DNA from 2 places in the Nocardioides sp. CPCC 205120 genome. Region 2 is predicted to be linked to the other one. Evidence: predicted binding sites of a transcription regulator. Region 2 holds the regulator's gene; the other holds the start of a gene.
The links. Region 2 encodes LexA, which represses DNA repair genes until DNA is damaged. Its sites were predicted from a motif close to TCGAACANNTGTTCGA; they were not measured.
Positions count from the first base shown of each region.

Region 1: the regulator LexA is predicted to act here: its motif matches at 3,003-3,018, upstream of recA (recombinase RecA).

Region 1 covers NZ_JBMCYY010000002.1:363,507-371,509, forward strand. The annotation lists gene ACOACO_RS12790 (HipA family kinase) at 1-345, opposite strand, end outside; gene ACOACO_RS12795 (PPK2 family polyphosphate kinase) at 342-1,187, opposite strand; gene ACOACO_RS12800 (regulatory protein RecX) at 1,226-1,810, opposite strand; gene recA (recombinase RecA) at 1,800-2,846, opposite strand; gene ACOACO_RS12810 (DUF3046 domain-containing protein) at 3,101-3,295, opposite strand; gene ACOACO_RS12815 (DinB family protein) at 3,292-3,921, opposite strand; gene ACOACO_RS12820 (GNAT family N-acetyltransferase) at 3,963-4,493, shown strand; gene ACOACO_RS12825 (ATP-dependent helicase) at 4,556-8,003, shown strand, end outside.
Region 2 covers NZ_JBMCYY010000001.1:16,937-24,939, forward strand. The annotation lists gene ACOACO_RS00075 (DUF6318 family protein) at 1-430, shown strand, start outside; gene ACOACO_RS00080 (PKD domain-containing protein) at 727-1,299, shown strand; gene ACOACO_RS00085 (LysM peptidoglycan-binding domain-containing protein) at 1,627-2,007, opposite strand; gene lexA (transcriptional repressor LexA) at 2,356-3,111, shown strand; gene ACOACO_RS00095 (hypothetical protein) at 3,221-3,649, shown strand; gene ACOACO_RS00100 (alkaline phosphatase D family protein) at 3,762-5,495, shown strand; gene ACOACO_RS00105 (alkaline phosphatase family protein) at 5,497-6,834, shown strand; gene ACOACO_RS00110 (ATP-dependent DNA helicase) at 6,859-8,003, opposite strand, start outside.

The DNA.
Region 1 (8,003 bases), on a different contig from region 2:
CGTGTCCTCCTCGACCGAGCGGTCGAACCCGAAGGCCCCGGGCAGGAAGTCGACGCCGAGGTTGACCCCGACGCTGGCCCGCAGCAGGTCCTGCACCTCCTCGTCGGCCTCGTAGCGGGCGAGGTCGGCGTGCAGCTCGAGGGCGACGAGCCGCGGCGTCGGGATGTCGAGGCGGCGGGCCAGGCCGCTCACCACGACCTCGGCGACGAGGACCCGCAGGCCCTGGCCGGCGCCGCGGAACTTGCACACGTAGGTGCCGAGGTCGTCGGCCTCCACGAGGCCGGGCAGGCTCCCGCCCTCCCGCAGGGGCGCGACGTACCGCGTGACGTGCTGGAGGGGGATCACGACAGCGGGTCCTCCTCGACCAGCCGGCGACGCTGCTCGGCGGGGTCGAACGACGCGGTGGGCCACTGCAGGTCGAGCGCCCGCAGCTCGGCGAGCAGGAGGTGGGCGACGGCCAGGTTGCGGTACCACTTCGACTCCGCCGGTACGACGTACCACGGCGTCCCGGGCCGGTGCGTCTCGGCGATCGCCCGCTCGTAGGCCGCCTGGTAGTCGGCCCACAGGGCCCGGTCGTCGATGTCGGCGGGGCTGAACTTCCAGTGCTTGGCTGGCTCGTCGAGGCGGGCGAGCAACCGGTCGCGCTGCTCCTCGGGGGAGATGTGCAGCATGACCTTGACGATGCGGACGCCGTCGGCGACCAGGTCGGCCTCGAAGTCGCGGATGGCCGCGTAGCGCCGGTCCACCTCCTCGGCGGGCACCAGCGAGCGGACCCGGGCGATGAGCACGTCCTCGTAGTGGGACCGGTCGAACACGCCGATGCGGCCCGGCGTGGGCAGCTGCGAGTGCACCCGCCAGAGGAAGTCGTGCTCCAGCTCCTCGGGGGTCGGGGTGCCGAAGGAGGCGATGGCCACGCCCTGCGGGTCGAGCGACCCGATCACCTTGCGCACCGTGCCGCCCTTGCCGGAGGTGTCCATCCCCTGCAGCACGAGCAGCACCCGTCGGGCGTCGGGCCGGGTGCGTCCCTCCGCGAAGAGACGCTCCTGCAGGTCCGTGAGCTCGGCGACGACCGCCGACAGCTCGTCCTTGCCCGCGGCCTTGCCGCCGTCGAAGCCGGGCGTCGCGCCCGGGTCGATGTCCGCCAGGGAGAAGGCGCCGTCGGGTGCGCGCAGCAGCGAGATGTCCACCGCGCCACTATGGCACCCGCCCGGTGCGCCCGCTCGGCTCAGTCGTCGCCCAGGTCGTGGTCGAGGTCGTCGACCTCGCGGCCCTGGCGGCGCAGCTCGTCGCTGACGACCGCGTACGCCGTGCCCGGGCTGTACCCCTTCCGGGCGAGCATCCCGACGAGGCGGCGGGTGGCCACCGGAGCCTCCACGCCGGAGAGCGAGCGCAGCCGCTTGCGCACGAGCGCCCGCGCGGTCGCCGTCTCGTCGTCGGGCTCGATCTCGTCGAGGGCCTCGCGGGCCACCTCGTCGTCGACCCCCTTGCGCCGCAGCTCCTGCGCAAGTGCCCGACGCGCCAGGCCCTTGGCCGAGCGCCGGCCGTCCACCCACGTGCGTGCGAAGGCGGCGTCGTCGACGAGGCCGACCTCCTCGAACCGGTCGAGCAGGCGGCTCGCCACGTCGGCCGGCACGTCGCGTGCGGCCAGCTTGTCGGCGAGCTCCTTTCGGCTGCGCGCCCGCCCCGTCAGCTGGTCGAGCAGGATCGTGCGGGCCACCTGCTCGACGTCGGCGTCGGGACCCTCCGCCACCGGGTCGGGCGGCGGAGGGGCGTCGAGCAGCGCGCGCAGCTCGGCGGGATCAGAAGTCATCGACGCCGATCGGCTCCGCCGGCTGGTCGACCTGCGGACCCACGCCCAGCTTCTCGAGGATCTTCTTCTCCAGCTCGTCGGCCAGGTCGGGGTTGTCGCGCAGGAAGTTGCGCGCGTTCTCCTTGCCCTGGCCCAGCTGGTCGCCGTCGTACGTGTACCAGGCGCCCGCCTTGCGGACGAGGCCCGACTCGACGCCGACGTCGATGAGGCCGCCCTCGCGGCTGATGCCCTTGCCGTACATGATGTCGAACTCCGCCTGCTTGAACGGCGGGGCGACCTTGTTCTTCACGACCTTCACGCGGGTGCGGTTGCCGACCGAGTCGGTGCCGTCCTTCAGCGTCTCGATGCGCCGCACGTCGAGGCGGACCGAGGAGTAGAACTTCAGCGCCCGGCCACCCGTGGTCGTCTCGGGCGAGCCGAACATGACGCCGATCTTCTCGCGCAGCTGGTTGATGAAGATCGCCGTGGTGCCGGCACCGTTGAGCGCACCGGTCATCTTGCGGAGCGCCTGGCTCATGAGGCGGGCCTGGAGACCGACGTGGCTGTCACCCATCTCGCCCTCGATCTCGGCGCGCGGCACGAGCGCCGCGACGGAGTCGATGACGATGAGCGAGAGCGCGCCGGAGCGCACCAGCATGTCGGCGATCTCGAGCGCCTGCTCACCCGAGTCGGGCTGCGAGACGAGGAGCGCGTCGGTGTCGACGCCCAGCGCCTTCGCGTAGTCGGGGTCGAGCGCGTGCTCCGCGTCGATGAACGCCACGATGCCGCCGGCGCGCTGGGCGCTGGCGACCGCGTGGAGGGCGACGGTCGTCTTTCCGGAGGACTCCGGGCCGTAGATCTCGACGACGCGGCCGCGCGGCAGGCCGCCGAGGCCGAGCGCCACGTCGAGGGCGATCGAGCCCGTCGGGATGACCTCCAGGGGAGCCCGGGTGTCGTCGCCCAGACGCATCACCGAGCCCTTGCCGAACTGCTTCTCGATGCTCGCGAGCGCCGTGTCGAGCGCCTTGCCGCGGTCTGCACCAGCCATGGTGTCCATCCCCTCCGAGCTCGTGGCCCGAGTCCAGCGGCAGCGTGCGCTGCCTGTGTCGTTCGCGTGAGCACGACGCTAGGACGAGCCACCGACAACGACGGTCAGCCGCCGGCGCCTGGGGACATCTCGACCCGATCTTGTGCCTGTGTGGGAAAAGCGTAGACGAACAGGTGTTCGATGTCAGGCAGGACCCGTGCGCGGCGTGTCGGCGCGTCCCGCCCCGGTCCCCGCCGGGGCGCCGCGCGGTCCCGGGCCCCTGCTCAACGCTCGGAGTCGGGCAGCTCCAGCGTGCGGTGGACCACCGCCCACACGTCCCGCGGGTCCTCCCCGGCGTCGAGCGCCTCGACCACCGTGCGGTTGCCCAGCGCGGGGTGCACCTGCGTCTGGGCCCACGACCGCGCGAGGCGCGGACCCACCGCGACCTCCAGGCGCGCCCAGAACTCGGTGAGCCTCACGCGCCCTCCCCCGGGGTCGCGGCGGCCGGCGGTCCCGCGGGGGTGCGCACCGTCGTACGGGCGGGGGCGGGGAGGGCGTCGCGCACCGGGGCGCCGACGTCGTGGAGGTGGTGGACGACGTCGTGCAGGTGGTACTGCCCCAGCGTCACCAGCGAGAAGGCGGAGCCGTTGCTGCGCAGCCCCGTGCGGGCGAGGTCGTCGGGCCCCACCCGGGCGTAGCGCCGGGCCACGCGCTCGGCCGCGTCGGCCAGCTCGTCGGCCACGACCGCCGGGTCCTGCTCGTGGTAGCGCCCCTCGACGGCCGCCGCGTCCTGGTCCCAGTTCGCGAACCGCGCCGGGCCCGGGTGCGTCTCGAGCACCAGCGCCAGGCGCTCGTCGAAGACGCGGTGCACGTCGCGGACGTGCGCGCCGTACTCCAGCGGGGACCACGTGCCTGGACGGGGTCGCTCGGCGGCGCCCGGGAGGGCCAGGACGCGGTGCCACGCCTCGGTCGTGACGGCCAGCAGCGGCGGCAGGTCCTCGACGTCGAGGGCTGCACTCGCCGTGCCGCACTCCGGGCACGGGCGGTCCAGGACCCACGTCCAGTCCTTGACGTCCGGGGCCGGGGCCTCCCACGAGCTGCTCACCCCCGCATCCTCTCAAGGCCGGCCTGCGCGACAATGGGCGGATGGCCGAGTACGCGACCCGCTCCGCGAACGAGCGCGACCTGCCCCGGATCGCCGCCATCTACAACCACGCCGTCGAGCACTCGCTCGCCACGTTCGACCTCGAGCCGCCCGACGCCGAGTACTGGCGCGCCCGCCTCGACGGCGAGCACCCCGGCGACCACCTGCTCGTCGCCGTCGACGAGCACGACCACGCGGTGGGCTACGCCTACTCCTGGTCCTTCCGTCCCCGCCCCGCCTACGCGCTGACGCGGGAGACGTCGATCTACCTCGACGGCTCGGTGCGCGGCCAGGGCGTCGGCCGGATGCTCTACCCGGCCCTGCTCCAGACCATGGCGATCTCCGGCGTGCACACCGCGATCGCCGCGGTCGCCCTGCCCAACCCCGCCAGCGAGCGGTTGCACGTCGCGTGCGGCTTCACCAAGGTCGGGGAGTTCAAGGAGGTCGGCAACAAGTTCGACCACTGGGTCGACATGGCGTTCTACCAGCGGATGCTCGTCAACATCCCGACGGGCGACGCGGTCCTCGACTGACCGGTAGTGTCCCCGGGCCGCGCGCCCGCCGGGTGTCGGTGGCGCCTGTCAGGATGTCGGGCATGGTCGGACCCACCTCGGCGCTGGAGCGCTTCAGCCCGGTGACGCAGGCGTGGTTCGCCGCCGCGTTCCCCGCGCCGACGCCCGCGCAGGAGGGCGCCTGGAACGCGATCGGCACGGGCCGCCACGCGCTCGTCGTCGCCCCGACCGGCTCCGGCAAGACGCTGTCGGCGTTCCTCTCGGCCATCGACCGGCTCTTCACCACCCCGCCACCGGAGGAGGCCGCACACCGCTGCCGGGTGCTCTACGTCTCCCCGCTCAAGGCGCTCGCCGTCGACGTCGAGCGCAACCTGCGCTCGCCCCTGGTGGGCATCCGGGCGACCGGCGAGCGCCTCGGCGTCGAGGTGCCACCGGTGCAGGTCGGGGTGCGCTCGGGCGACACGTCGGCGGCCGACCGCCGGCGCCTGGGCACCCGGCCGCCCGACATCCTCATCACGACGCCCGAGTCGCTGTTCCTCATGCTCACCTCGCAGGCCCGCGAGAGCCTGCGAGGCGTCGAGACCGTCATCGTCGACGAGGTGCACGCCGTCGCCGGAAGCAAGCGCGGGGCGCACCTGGCCGTCACCCTCGAGCGCCTCGACGCGCTCCTGCCCCAGCCCGCCCAGCGCATCGGGCTCTCCGCCACCGTCCGCCCGATCGAGGAGGTGGCGCGGTTCCTCGGCGGCGGTGCCCCCGTCGACGTCGTCGCGCCGCCCTCGGAGAAGGCGTGGGAGCTCGAGGTCGCCGTCCCGGTGGAGGACATGACCGCCCCGGGCGAGTACGACGAGACCGACCCCGACAGCGGCCGGGCGGCCTCGTCCATCTGGCCCCACGTGGAGAACCGCGTGCTCGACCTCGTCGAGGCCCACCGCTCCACCATCGTGTTCGCCAACTCCCGCCGGGTCGCCGAGCGCCTCACCGCCCGGCTCAACGAGCTCGCGGCCGAGCGGCACGAGGAGCGCGCGGCGGTCGAGGCGGGCGCCACCCCCCACGACGGGCACGACGACGAGCACGACGACCGGGTCGAGCACGACGACCGGGTCGACGCGCCGCCCGCACGCACCCGCTTCCCCGCCGAGGCCATCGCCCAGTCGGGCACCACGACCGGCGCGGCCCCGCTCGTGGCCCGCGCCCACCACGGCTCGGTCTCGAAGGAGCAGCGCGCGCTCATCGAGGACGACCTGAAGAGCGGGCGCCTGCCCGCGGTGGTGGCCACGAGCAGCCTCGAGCTGGGCATCGACATGGGCGCCGTCGACCTCGTCGTGCAGATCGGCTCGCCGCCCAGCGTCGCCAGCGCGCTGCAGCGCGTCGGGCGGGCCGGCCACCAGGTCGGCGAGGTCTCCCGCGGCGTGCTGTTCCCCCAGCACCGCGCCGACCTGGCCCCCACGGCCGTCGCCGTGGCCAGCATGCGCTCGGGGGCCATCGAGGCGCTGCGGGTCCCGGCGAACCCCCTCGACGTGCTGGCGCAGCAGGTGGTCGCCACCGTGGCGCTCGAGCCGGTCGACGTCGACGCGCTCTACGCGCTGGTGCGGCGGGCCGCGCCGTACGCGACCCTGCCGCGCAGCGCGTTCGACGCGACCCTCGACCTGCTGAGCGGGCGCTACCCCTCCGACGAGTTCGCCGAGCTGCGCCCCCGGGTCGTGTGGGACCGCGTGGCCGGCACGCTGACGGCCCGGCCCGGCGCGCAGCGGCTGGCCGTGACCAGCGGCGGCACCATCCCGGACCGCGGCCTGTTCGGCGTGTTCCTCGTGACCGGCGGCGCCGACGACAAGAGCGCCCGCGGCGGTCGGCGGGTGGGCGAGCTCGACGAGGAGATGGTCTACGAGTCGCGTGTCGGCGACGTCTTCGCGCTCGGGGCGACCAGCTGGCGCATCGAGGACATCACCCACGACCGCGTGCTCGTCACGCCCGCGCCGGGCGTGCCTGGCCGCCTGCCGTTCTGGAAGGGCGACTCCCCCGGTCGTCCGGCCGAGCTCGGTGCCGCGGTCGGCGCGCTGCACCGCGAGCTCGGGGCGCTGCCCCGCGCCGAGGCCGTGGCCCTCGTCCGCGAGCGCGGCCTCGACGCCAACGCCGCGCACAACCTGGTGGAGTACGTCGCGGAGCAGCGCGAGGCGACCAACGTGCTGCCCTCGGACCGCACGCTGCTGCTCGAGCGCTTCCGCGACGAGCTGGGCGACTGGCGGCTGGTGCTGCACTCGCCGTACGGCGTGCCCGTCCACGCGCCGTGGGCCCTGGCGGTCAACGCCCGCATCCGCGAGCGGACGGGTGTCGACGGGCAGGCGACGGCCTTCGACGACGGCATCGTCGTGCGCCTGCCCGACACCGGCGAGGACCCGCCGGGCGCCGAGGTGTTCGCGTTCGAGGCCGACGAGCTCACCGACCTGGTGACCACCGAGGTGGGCGGCTCCTCGCTCTTCGCGTCGCGGTTCCGCGAGGCGGCAGCCCGTGCGCTGCTGCTCCCCCGCCGCGACCCGGGCCGGCGCTCCCCCCTGTGGCAGCAGCGCCAGCGAGCCTCGCAGCTGCTGGAGGTCGCGTCGAAGTACCCGGCGTTCCCGGTCGTGCTCGAGACGGTCCGCGAGTGCCTCCAGGACGTCTACGACCTCCCCGGGCTGCTCGGCCTCCAGGCGCAGGTCGAGCGGCGCGAGGTGCAGCTCGTCGACGTCGAGACGCCGTCGCCGTCGCCGTTCGCCCGCACCCTGCTGTTCGGGTACGTCGCCCAGTTCCTCTACGAGGGCGACTCGCCGCTCGCGGAGCGGCGGGCCGCCGCTCTGTCCCTCGACCCCACGCTGCTGGCGGAGCTGCTGGGCCGCACCGAGCTGCGCGACCTGCTGGACCCCGAGGTGCTCGCCGAGGTCGAGGCCGAGCTGCAGCGCCTCGCGCCCGACCGGCGGGCGCGCGACGCCGAGGGCGTGGCCGACCTCCTGCGGCTCGTGGGCCCGCTGACGCCCGACGAGGTCGTCGCCCGCTCCACCGCCGACGCGGCGGAGACGGCCGCGTGGGTGGCCTCGCTCGTCGAGGCGCGCCGCGTCGTCACGGTCCGCGTCGCGGGCGAGGAGCGGCGCGCGGTCGTGGAGGACGTGGCGCGGCTGCGCGACGCCCTGGGCGTCCCCGTCCCGCCGGGGGTGCCGGAGGTGTTCGGCGAGCAGGTCGAGGACCCGCTCGGCGACCTCGTCGCCCGCTACGCGCGCAGCCACGGACCCTTCACCACCGCCGACGTGGCGGACCGGTTCGGTCTCGGGCCGGCCGTCGTCACCACCACCCTGGTGCGCCTGGGCGCGCAGGGCCGCGTCGTCGACGGCGAGTTCCGGCCCGGCGGCAGCGGCGGCGAGTGGTGCGACGCCGAGGTGCTGCGCCGCGTGCGCCGCCGATCCCTCGCCCGCCTGCGCCAGGAGGTCGAGCCCGTCGACCCCGGCGCGCTCGGGCGCTTCCTGCCCGCCTGGCAGCAGGTGGCCGAGGCGGAGCAGCCGCAGC
Region 2 (8,003 bases):
GTCGACCACCACCGCCCCCACACCCCCACCCCTGCCCGACGAAGCCACCGGCGACGACGACGCAGCCGCCATCGCCTTCGTCGAGCACTGGGTGGAGTTGCTCAACTATGGTTTCGCTACCGGCGATACGGCTCCGGCCCGCCAGACGGCCGCGGCTTGCAGCACCTGCATGGCCACCCTGGACTACCTGGACGAGACGTTCGGCCAAGGCCCTGTCGGCGCTTGGCGGTTGTCGAATTTGGAAGCGGTCCCGCCTGACGCTGGCGATGCTGCGGCGACCGACGTAGTAGTCGTGGCTGACGTCCTAGTCATCGACGACATCCGCCGATCCACCACGGAAGGCCGCTCCGGCACCTTCGCCTTCGGCCTGACCGGAAAGGTCGGGCCGGCCCCCTGGGCACTCATCTGGTCCGACGGTGAAGAAGCATGACCAAGACTGGACAACACGTGCGGTTGGCCGTCGCCACGATGGGCGCCATCCAGATCTTGTGGGCCACCGTCTCAGACGACGATTCCGGCTCCGACACGGGCGCCAGCCCAGCCAACGGCTCATTCGACGTCTGGTCGACCATGCAGGACGGGGGAGGTCGAAGCCCCGAAGATCGTCGTGGCGGAGGCGCAGCCGCGCCGCAGACCCAAGGACCATCGCCAGCAGAGCTCGGACAGGTGTATTTGGATCGACTGGGTTCGCTCGAGTGCACGGGCGGTTCCATCTGGAGCGGGACCTTGTTCGGCGACTGCCAGGCCCCCGTCGCCTGCTCCGGCGGCGAGACGAGCGACATCAGCTACGTCGAGGTGCTCGCCGGCGGGGGCGACTTCCAGTCCGAGTGCGAGCCGGCCGCGGCCGCTGCAGCGGCCCCCGTCATCACCCCCGCGCTGGTCCTCCAGGCGTTTCAATCCGTGCCGCTGCCCGAGACCGTCCTGACGATCCAACCCCCCGACGGCCTGACCCTGGTCAACTTCGACACGAACTTCTACACCGAGGCCGCACCCTTCACCACCACCGTCACGCTCCTCGGCCAGGCCGTCGAGCTCGACATCACCCCGACGTCGTACACCTGGAACTACGGCGACGGCACCACCGTCACCACCAGCACCCCCGGCGCGCCGTACCCCGACCTCGAGGTCACCCACCGCTACCAACAGGCGGGCAGTTACCAGGTCACCGTCACCACCACCTGGTCGGCCCGCTACCGCGTCAACGGCGGACCCTGGCTCGACGTCGCCGGCACCGTCACCATGCCCAGCGCACCCGTGCCCCTCCAGGTCGACGAAGCCACACCGATCCTCACCGACTGACCGTCCCGCCCCCGAGACCCCCACCGCGGCGGCGCGGTTTCGAGGCTCGCTGGCGCGAGCACCTCAACCACCGGACGGGCGCAGCCATCACCCTTCGGCACGCGGAGCGTGGTTTCGAGGCTCGCCAGCGCGAGCACCTCGACCACCGGACGGGCGCAGTCGCACGGCCGGCGGGTCACGTCCACCAACGGCACGAGGGGCGGAGCCGAAGCTCCGCCCCTCGTGGTCTTCCCCGGTGGACCGACAGGTCGGGGTCGAAGCGACCTGTCGGGGTCTGTGGCCGCCCGAGCGCGCGCCGACGGGGTGCCGGGCGCGGGGCGGCCGGGGTCAGCTGGTGGGCACCACCAGCAGCTGACCAGCCTGCAGCGAGCCGCTCGACAACGCGTTGAGGGAGCGGATCTCGTCGATGACGCTCTGGACGCTCTCACCGTCGGCGGCGCGCTCCGACGCGATGGCCCACAGGGTGTCCCCGACGCCGACGCGGATCGTCTCGGAGGTGCCCGTCGGACCCGGCTCGTCCGTCGCGGACGACACGGACCCCAGCACGACGCCGAGGGCGAGCATCACCAGGAGGGCGAGCGCGACGACGACCACACGACCCCGGTGGGTGAGCCGCACGGTGCTGCGGCGAACGGACGGCGCGGCGACGGATCGCGGCGCGGCCGGACGACGGGTGCGGACGGTGGGAACGGCGTACGTGCTGCTCATGATGACCTCCAGGGGAAGGAGTCGGGTCGGACGAGCTGATGTCTACCGACGGCCACCGACAGTCTTGGTCCGCGTGCTGCTCCGGACCCGCTGTCGATCATCCGTTCGATCGAACACGTGCTCGACAGTAGAGCAGGTGTTCGAACGGATCAAGCACCCGCTCGAGCATTTCTTCGAGCGCCGCCCGCGCGCCGACCGACACGCCGGTTCGAACAGATGTTTGATGACGGAGGTCGCAAACGACTAGCGTGACCTGCGTCGACCGGGCCGTGCCCGGCGCACGACGCAGCGGCAGAAGCAGACGGAGCAGGCAGACGGAGCGCGCCCCGGCGCGGGAAGAAGGCGGAGATGGCGAGCAGCAGCAAGAGCGACGAGGCGGGCGCCACGGTCGAGGACCTGTCCGCCCTCCCCGAGCCCGCCGCCGGCCAGGCCCGCCTGACCCCCCGCCAGGCGAAGGTGCTGGCCGTCATCACCCAGGCGCTCGACGACCAGGGCTACCCGCCGAGCATGCGCGAGATCGGCGAGCAGGTCGGTCTCACCAGCTCCTCCTCGGTCGCCCACCAGCTCAAGGCGTTGGAGGAGAAGGGCTACCTGCGCCGCGACCCGAACCGGCCGCGCGCCATCCAGGTCGTCACCCCCGGCTCCCCCGAGCGCGCCGCCGTCTCGTCCGTCACCGACCCCGACCTCGACGCCGTCCTCGACGAGACGGGCATCGGCGACGCCCAGCCCGCCGCGACGTACGTGCCGGTCGTCGGACGCATCGCGGCCGGCGGCCCGATCCTGGCCGAGCAGCGCGTCGAGGACGTCTTCCCCCTCCCCCAGCAGCTCGTCGGGGACGGCACCCTCTACCTGCTCGAGGTCTCGGGCGACTCGATGGTCGACGCCGCGATCTGCGACGGCGACTACGTCGTGGTCCGCCAGCAGCCCAACGCCGAGAACGGCGAGATCGTCGCCGCCATGATCGACGGCGAGGCCACCGTGAAGACCTTCCAGCGCAAGAACGGCCAGGTCTGGCTGCTGCCGCACAACCCGGCGTACGAGCCGATCGACGGCACGCACGCCACCATCCTCGGCAAGGTCACCGCGGTCCTGCGCCGCCTCTGAGGCACCCGCACCCGCGCCCGCGCGGGCACCGGCCGCTCCACCCACGGTCGATGCCCCGGACGGGCGGGGCGCGCCGTACCCTTGCGGGGACCCGCTCCGAGGAGGTGCCATGTCGGCTGACGCGCCCCGCTTCCCCGTGCTGGAGGCTGCCGACGGCTACGAGATCGCCGCGGTCGACCGGCACGTCGCGACCCTGCTCGACGACGTGCAGCGCGGCCGCCGCACCGGGTTCCACCCCGGCCCCCTCGACACCCGCCCGTTCGCCCTCGTCCACCGCTCCCAGGTGTACGACGCACGCGCCGTCGACGCCTGGTTCGACCGCTGCTCGGGCGAGCTCGAGGCGCGCCGCCACCACCCCTCCGGGCTCGGGCGCGCGACGTACGACGGCGACATCGACGACCCGCCGGAGCTGCGCGACGTCCCGCCGTCGCGGCCCGCGACCGACGACTTCACCAGCACCATCCCCACCTGGGCGCGCGTCGTCGCGCTCGTCGTGATCGTCGCGCTGCTCGGCAGCTACGTGCTCTCCTTCTTCTGAGCCCCGCCGGCCGCCGGCCCGCCGTTCGACCACCGGGTGAACTCCCGCCGTCCGGACGGTGCTCACATCCCCGTTCGCGGGACCTGCCCCGGTTTCCGTCGTTCGATGAGGTGTGACCGAGGCCTCATCCCCCACCAGCACCGGCGCAGGCGTCGAGCAGCAGCTCGCCCTGCCGGCCGTGCCCCGCCGTACCGTGCTCGCCGGCGGCGCCCTCGTCGGCGCCGCGGCCCTCGCCGCCAGCCCCTTCGACGACGACGAGGCCCGCGCCGCGCTGGCCGGCGCGTCGCCGTACTTCCGCCACGGCGTGGCCTCCGGCGACCCCCTCGCCAACCGCGTCGTCCTGTGGACCCGCGTGACCCCCACCCCGGACGCCACACCCGGGTCGGGCCGCGGCCCGGCGGTCACGGTGGAGTACCAGGTCGCGACCGACACCCGCTTCCGCCACCTCGTCACCCGCGGCACCGTGCGCACCGACGCCGCCGCCGACCACACGGTCAAGGTCGACGCGTGGGGCATGCAGCCCGGGCGGTGGTACTACTACCGCTTCGTCCACCGCGGCGTCGCCAGCCCCGTCGGGCGCACCAAGACCGCGCCCGGCTACACCAGCTCGCCGGAGCGCCTGCGGATGGGCGTCGTGTCCTGCGCCAACCTGCAGGCGGGCTACTTCCACGCCTACCGCCACCTCGCGGTCCGCAACGACCTCGACGCGGTCCTCCACCTCGGCGACTACCTCTACGAGTACGGCCCCGGGCAGTACGGCATGGGCCAGGACGACGTCGACGTGCGCCGCCACGTCCCCGCCCGCGAGATGGTGTCGTTGGCCGACTACCGCCAGCGCCACGGGCAGTACAAGGAGGACCCCGACCTCCAGTGGCTGCACTCGAAGTACCCCTTCATCGTCACCTGGGACGACCACGAGTCGACCAACGACGCCTGGCGCGACGGCGCCGAGAACCACCAGCCCGGCGAGGGCGACTGGGCCACCCGCCGCTCCCGCGCCCACCGCGCGTACGACGAGTGGATGCCCGTGCGGCTCGGCTCGACGGCCCCCCTGGGCGACGGCACCCGCCTGTTCCGCAGCCTGCGCTTCGGCACGCTCGCCGAGCTGAGCATGCTCGACCTGCGCACCTACCGCGACCAGCAGGTCGCCTACCCCGTGGTCGACCCGGCCGTGAGCAGCCCCGCCCGCACCATCACCGGCCGCGAGCAGCTCGACTGGCTCAAGCGGGCGGTGGCCAGCAGCGCGGTCCAGTGGAAGCTCGTCGGCAACCCCGTGATGATCGCCCCCGTCACCTTCGCCCAGCTGCCGACCGGCCTCATCGACCCGGTCAACGACGTCACCGGCCTGCTGCCGCGCGACGGCGCGCCCTACAACGTCGACCAGTGGGACGGCTACACCGACGACCGGCGCGAGCTCTTCACCCACATCCGCGACCAGGGCATCCGCGACACCGTCTTCGTCACCGGCGACATCCACTCGGGCTGGGCCGCCGACCTGCCGTACGACGTCGCCACCTACCCGCTCGGCCGCTCCGCCGGCGTCGAGTTCGTCGCCAGCTCGGTCACCTCGAACAACCTCAAGGACATCCTCGGGGCGCCGCCGCGCACGGCGAGCCTCGCCGTCGAGACCGTCATCAAGCTGGCGAACCGCCACGTGCGCTACCTCGACTTCGACAGCCACGGCTACTCCGTGCTCGACGTGACGCCCGCCCGGGCGCAGATGGACTGGTACGTCACCGGCCCCCGCGACCAGCGGAACGCCGGCTCCACCTGGGCGGCGTCGTTCCAGACGCTGGCCGGCACCAACAAGCTCAGCCGGGCCGCCGGGCCCGTGGGAGGGAACTGACATGGGCCACGACCACCGCTCCTCCGGACCCTCGCCGTTCCTCGACGGCGATCCCGACCTCGAGCAGCAGCGGCCGGCGGCGCAGCGCCGTACCTTCCTCAAGGTCGCGGGCGCCGGCGGCGCGAGCCTGCTCTTCTCCGCGGCCGCCGGGTTCGACGCGGCGCGCGCGGCCCCGAAGAGCTGGAACCGTGCCTACGTGCTCGTCGTCGACGGCTGCCGCCCCGACGAGATCGACTCGGGGTTCATGCCGAACCTGCGGGCGCTGCGCGACGGCGGCTTCAACTTCCCCCGCGGGCGGTCGATGCCGATCCTCGAGACCATCCCGAACCACGTGATGATGATGACCGGCGTGCGCCCCGACCGGAACGGCGTGCCGGCCAACTCGATCTTCGACCGCACCATCGGCGAGGAGCGCACCCTCGACCGGCCGGCGGACCTCGTCGCGCCGACCCTGCTGTGGTGGGCCCGCAAGCACGGGCTGACCGCCGGGACGGTGCTGAGCAAGGAGTACCTCTACGGGATCTTCGGCCGGCAGGCGACCTTCCGCTGGGAGCCGCGGCCGATCGTGCCGATCAGCGGGCACGCGCCCGACAACTTCACGATGGACGCAGCCCTGTCGATCGTCGAGCGGTTCGACCCCCACCTCGTCTTCGTCAACCTCGGCGACGTCGACCGCGTCGGGCACACCGACCTCACCGGCGGGCTGTCGCTCGAGGTGCTGCGCCGCACCGCGCTCGTCTCCACCGACCTGCAGGTCAAGCGGTTCGTCGACATGCTCAAGGCGACCGGCCGCTGGGAGAAGTCGATGGTCGTCGTGCTCGCCGACCACTCGATGGACTGGTCGCTGCCCCACAAGGTCATCTCGCTGACCCGCCCGCTGCAGGCCGACCCGCTGCTGCGCGGCAAGGTCGCCATCGCCCAGAACGGCGGCGCGGACCTCCTCTACTGGACCGGCCCCGCGTCGGGCAGGGACGCCGGCGTACGGCGGATGCTGCAGGTCGCCGCGGCCCAGCCGGGCGTGCTCTCCGCGCACGACCGGGCCCGCACGCCGTCGCTGCGCCTCGGCCCGAACGCCGGCGACGTCGTCGTGTACTGCCAGGCCGGGTGGCGCTTCTCCGACCCGAACGTGCTCAGCAACCCGATCCCGGGCAACCACGGGCACCCCGCGACCGGCCCGATCCCGTTCTTCCTCAGCGGCGGGCACCCGGCCATCCGGCGCGGCTCGTCGTCGGAGCCGGCGTACACCGTCGACGTCACCCCCACGGTGGCGAAGTTCCTCGGGCTGCCGGCGATGACCGGCCGGACCGCCTGGGACGGCAAGTCGCTGCTGCGCTGGTGAGGTCGCGCGGGCAGGTCGGGGACGTCAGGCGGTGACCGAGGCGAGGCGCGCGAGCGCCTTCGCCACGACCGCCGGGTCGCTCGTGCGCCACATCGGCGGCAGGCTCGCCTCGAGGAACCGGCCGTAGCGCGCGGTCGAGAGCCGCGGGTCGAGGACCGCCACGACACCGCGGTCCTCGGTCGTGCGGATGAGGCGGCCCGCGCCCTGGGCGAGCAGCAGCGCGGCGTGGGTGGCCGCGACCTGCATGAAGCCGTTGCCGCCCGCGGCGTCGGCGGCCCGCTGGCGGGCCGACATCAGCGGGTCGTCGGGGCGCGGGAACGGGATGCGGTCGATGATGACCAGCTGGCAGGTGTCGCCCGGCACGTCGAGGCCCTGCCAGAGCCCGAGCGTGCCGAACAGGTTCGTGTGCGGGTCGTCGACGAACTGGCGGGTCAGCTCGGACAGCTGCGCGTCGCCCTGCGCCAGCGTCGTGAGGTGGGGCAGCCGCTCGCGCACCGCCTCGGCCGCGGCCTCCGCCGCCCGGCGCGAGGAGAACAGCCCGAGGGTGCGGCCCTCCGCGGCGTCGACCAGCCGGACGATCTCGTCGAGCTGCGCCGGGCCGAGCCCGTCACGGCCCGGGGTGGGCAGGTGGCGGGCGACGTACAGGATCCCCTGCTTGCCGTAGTCGAACGGCGAGCCCACGTCGAGGCCGCGCCACGGCAGCACGGTGGGGCCCTGCCCGCTCTTCCCGGGGGTACGGCGCGGCTGCGGCTCCGCGCCCTCGGCGACGCGCTCCGAGGGCTTCAGGCCCACGGTCGAGGCGACGGCGTCGAAGTCGCCGCCGAGCATGAGCGTCGCGCTCGTCATGACGACCGTCGACTCCGACAGCAGGCGGTCGCGCATCTGGCCCCACACCTGCAGCGGCGCCACGCACAGGCGGTCGGGCACCCGGTCGCGACCCGGCGCGTACGGCTTCGAGAGCCACACGACGTCGTGGTCGCTGTTGGCGACGAGCCGCTCGGCGGTGGTGAAGACCTCCTGCACCCCGGCCTTGGCCTGCGCCTTGCCCGCGTCGCCCTCCGCGTCCTTGTCCTTGCCCCGGTCCTTCGCGAACGCGGAGACGCACTCGCGGGCGGCGTCGCGCACCAGCACGAGGGCGTCGGACAGCTCCTCGCCGAGCGCGTCGAGGC